One region of the Pantoea ananatis PA13 genome, then DNA from elsewhere that is predicted to be linked to it. Evidence: riboswitches for the same ligand, from Rfam matches in the RefSeq annotation. Region 1 holds a riboswitch; the other holds the start of a gene.
The links. A riboswitch is a leader RNA that binds a small molecule or an ion and turns the genes downstream of it on or off. The one in region 1 is predicted to bind thiamine pyrophosphate.

Region 1 (2,196 bases):
CTGATGGCTTTCCGTTTTGGGTACCGCTGGCGTTATCAACGCTGGTGCTGGCTGGCGCATCGGAATTCTTATTTATTGGCATCGTTGCCGGCGGTGGCAGTCCGTTAACCGCGGCGGCGGCAGGTTTGCTGGTCAACGCCCGCCATCTTCCCTTTGGCATTGCGGTTAAAGACTTAGTGGGCAGAGGCTGGCGGGGGGCGCTCGGCTGTCACATTATGAACGATGAAAGTGTGGTGTTCGGCATCTCTCAGCCGCAGATGGCTCAACGCCGCAGTGCGTTTTGGCTGTGCGGCATCGGTATCGGATTGATCTGGCCGTTCACCGTCATGCTCGGGGCCGCGATTGGCCAGTTTATCCCGAATATTTCCGTCATCGGTCTGGATGCCGTGTTTCCCGCCATTCTTATCGCACTCATCTTCCCGGCGTTACGCAAACCCCGAACCCGCATTCCTGCTGCTACCGGCGCCGTGCTGTCGCTGGCGGTCACGCCATTTGTTCCAGCAGGGATGCCTGTTCTGTTTTCGTTGTTAGGGCTGCTTACGTGGAGATCGCGTAAATGAATCATCCGATGATAGTTGCAGGCATTGCCTTGCTGGCTGCCGGAACCTATGCCATTCGTTATGCGGGCGTCAAACTGGGTAACCGGTTGCCTGTCAGTGAGCGCACGCAAAATGTGTTATCCGATGCGGCCACGGTACTGTTACTGGCCGTTGCAGCCACCACCACGTTGTTCGAAGGTCAGCATTTTGCCGGGATGGCAAGGCTGCTGGGCGTGTCGTTTGCCATTTTTCTCGCCTGGCGCAGGGCGCCGCTGATCGCCATCATTTTGGGCGCAGCCTGTATGACCGCTCTGCTGCGTTACCTGAATGTGCCTTAGTCGCTAACGACAAATTGCTGCATCAGCCTTGACGTAAGGCGCGGCTTAAAATAAAACTAGAACCCGTCAGGGGAGTCTCGCCAAAGAGACTGAGAGGCTAATAGCGCAATGCGCGGCTTAGCGACCCTTAGAACCTGACCCAGTTGATACTGGCGTAGGAAGACGGGTATCTTTGCCCCAGGCAGATACTTGCCGCAGAGTCTGCTTTTGTCGGGCTCATGCTTTTTCCCTTCTTGTATCACGGGTCTCTGACTGTTAACAGAGAGGCCAAAGTGAAAATCCTGTTTCTGATGTTATCCTGTCAGGTTGGCTGGCAATGAGCCGCTGGTCAGTGCTCGGCAGCGGCGTGTCCGGATTGTGTATCGCCACGCTACTGGCGGAGCAAGGTGAACCTGTCGAAATCATTACCTTACCGGACTGCCGCGCGGCATCGCACTGGGCTGGCGGTATGCTGGCGCCCTGGTGCGAAGCGGAAAGTGCGCCACAGCAGGTCGTTGACTGGGGTCAGTATGCTGCGGCATGGTGGTCGGCCAGGGTCAGCGGCGTGGAACAGCAGGGTACCCTGGTGATTGCGCCCCCGCGCGACAGTGCTGAGTTAACGCGTTTCGCTAACATGACCTCATCACATCAGTGGGTGACGCCGGCAGAGATTGAACCTGCGCTGGAAGACCGTTTTGCCCGTGGCTTGTTCTTTGCCGCAGAAGGTCATCTTGATCCCCGGCTGGCAATGCAACAATTACAAACGCGTTTACTGAATGCGGGGGTCCGGTTTCACCCGTGTAAACCCAGCGGGAAAATTATCGATTGCCGGGGTATTCATGCCCGGCAATCCCAACCGGAATTGCGTGCCGTGCGCGGTGAAATGGTTATTCTCCACACCGACGAAATAACGTTTTCCCGTCCTGTTCGCCTGCTGCACCCGCGTTTTCCCTGTTATCTGGTGCCCAGGGCTCAGGGGCATTTTATGCTGGGCGCGACCATGGTCGAAAGCCAGGATGACAGCCCAATCAGCGCGCGCGCTATGATGGAACTGTTAAGCGCAGCCTACAGCATCCATCCCGCCCTCGCCGAAGCACGCATTATTGAAAGCGGCACAGGTTTGCGTCCGGCTTACCGCCACAATCTGCCCGAAGTGCGTTATGAAAATGGCATTTTTTCCATTAACGGCATGTACCGTCACGGCTTCCTGCTGGCCCCGATGATGGCCGAGAAGCTTATGCAACAACTGACGTCCGAGGGAGTGCGATGAAAATAGAACTGAACGGCCTTGCTATTGAAACCGAAGCCCGCACGCTGGCTGAATTACTCGTGGAACAACA
Region 2 (2,196 bases), on a different replicon from region 1:
CCATTCGTTTTCATCATGGCCGGGAGCTGGACATGGCCGATGTGATCGCAAGCCTGGAACGCCTGCGTCAGTATCCCCTGTTTTCTCATATCCAACGGCTCGACTCACCGGCCCCCTGGACCCTGGATATCTATCTGGATCAGCCCGACAGCTGGCTGCCCTGGCTGCTGGGCAGCGTCAGCGCCATGATTCTGCCACGGGAATGGCCTGAAATTCGCGATTTTGCCCGTCAACCTGTGGGAACAGGTCCTTATCGGGTCGTCCGTAATCAGCACAGCCAGTTGAAGATAGAAGCGTTTGACGACTACTTTGGCTATCGCGCGCTGATCGATGATGTGTCGGTGTGGGTACTGCCAGAGATCAGTGACGAGCTGGTTTATGCAGGGGTTCGCCTGCAGGGCGAAAAAGCCGATGAGAAACAGGAAGAGAGCCGGCTTGAAGAAGGTTGCTACTATTTACTGTTCGATCAGCGTTCAGAAAAAATGGCCGATCGAGACATTCGACGCTGGCTCAGCGACCTGCTTAACCCGATTGCACTCCTCAATAATGCGGGCAGGGGTTATCAGCGCTACTGGTTCCCGGCTTACGGCCTGCTACCCCGCTGGCACCATCGCCGCGATCTGACCCCAGTGGACAAACCGGCGGGCCTCACGAGCCTGACGTTAACCTGGTATAACCAGCATATTGAGCATGTCAGTATTACGGATGCCTTACGTCCGTTGCTGGCAGAACAGGGCGTTACGTTGAACACCCGGGAAGTCAGTTACGAAAGCTGGCATCAGGGCGAAGGCGAGAGTGATATCTGGCTGGGCAGCGTCAATTTTACCCTGCCCCTCGAATATTCCCTGTTTGCCCTGTTATACGAAACGCCGTTGATGCAGCACTGTCTGCCTGTTAACTGGCAGCAGGATGCCACGCGCTGGCGTGAAAAAACGCTCTCCCTCGCTGAATGGGGTAAATATCTGGTGGAAAATAGCTGGCTTCATCCGCTGTTTCATCACTGGCTGCTGCTGGAGGGCCAGCGCAGTATGCGCGGCGTGCGGATGAATACATTGGGCTGGTTTGATTTTAAATCCGCCTGGTTTGCCCCGCCTACGCTGTGAGCCTTTCCCCTTGCGCATTTAATGACTAGAATGTGGCGTTCTCAACGGGGTGCCCCTTTCCACAGTGTCAGGGCGCTGAGAAATACCCGTCGAACCTGAATCGGTTAATACCGACGTAGGGATTTGAGAGGTTGTTTTGCTCAGATCCTTTGCGACTCAACCCTGCCGCCCTAGGAGCGCAAAGTGTTAAAAAACGTCCTGCCCGTGCTGCTGTTACTTTCTGCCCCGGTCTTTGCGGCCAAACCTGTCCTGACGGTTTACACCTACGACGCCTTTTCCGCTGACTGGGGGCCGGGTCCGGCCGTCAAAAAAGCCTTTGAAGCCCAGTGCGGTTGCGAGCTGAAATTTGTCGCGCTGGAAGACGGTGTTTCGCTGCTGAACCGTGTACGTATGGAAGGCAAGAACACAAAGGCCGATGTGGTACTAGGCCTGGATAACAACCTTCTGCAGGCCGCGCAGCAAACCGGCCTGTTTGCCAAAAGCGACGTGGATACCCGTGAGCTGCAGGTGCCCGGCGGCTGGAAGGACACCACCTTTGTGCCGTTCGATTACGGTTATTTCGCATTCGTGTACAACAAAAACACGCTAAAAAATCCCCCTACAAGCCTGAAAGAACTGGTCGAAAGCCCAGAGAAATGGCGCGTGATTTATGAAGATCCTCGCACCAGCACGCCAGGCCTTGGCCTGCTGCTGTGGATGCAAAAGGTTTACGGGGACAACGCGCCTGAGGCCTGGCAAAAGCTGGCGAAGAAAACCGTCACGGTCACCAAAGGCTGGAGTGAAGCCTACGGCCTGTTTCTTAAAGGCGAGAGCGATCTGGTGCTGAGCTATACCACGTCACCGGCTTATCACATCATTGAAGAGAAAAAAGATAACTATGCTGCGGCATCCTTCGCCGAAGGCAACTATCTGCAGGTTGAGGTGGCCGCCCGACTGGCGAACAGCAAGCAGCCCAAACTGGCAGAACAGTTTATGCAATTCATGGTTACGCCAGCCTTTCAGAACACCATCCCTACCGGGAACTGGATGTATCCGGTGATCAAAACTGACCTGCCCGCCGGGTTTGCCTCGCTCAGCGTGCCGAAGACAACAT

Region 2: another riboswitch for thiamine pyrophosphate. It lies ahead of thiB (thiamine ABC transporter substrate binding subunit); the one in region 1 lies ahead of PAGR_RS22745 (FAD-dependent oxidoreductase).

Annotation. Positions count from the first base shown of each region.
Region 1 is NC_017553.1:269,771-271,966, reverse strand. It holds gene PAGR_RS22755 (AzlC family ABC transporter permease) at 1-560, shown strand, start outside; gene PAGR_RS22750 (AzlD domain-containing protein) at 557-877, shown strand; TPP riboswitch at 936-1,055, shown strand; gene PAGR_RS22745 (FAD-dependent oxidoreductase) at 1,194-2,126, shown strand; gene thiS (sulfur carrier protein ThiS) at 2,123-2,196, shown strand, end outside.
Region 2 is NC_017554.1:3,786,469-3,788,664, forward strand. It holds gene sgrR (HTH-type transcriptional regulator SgrR) at 1-1,103, shown strand, start outside; TPP riboswitch at 1,139-1,243, shown strand; gene thiB (thiamine ABC transporter substrate binding subunit) at 1,287-2,196, shown strand, end outside.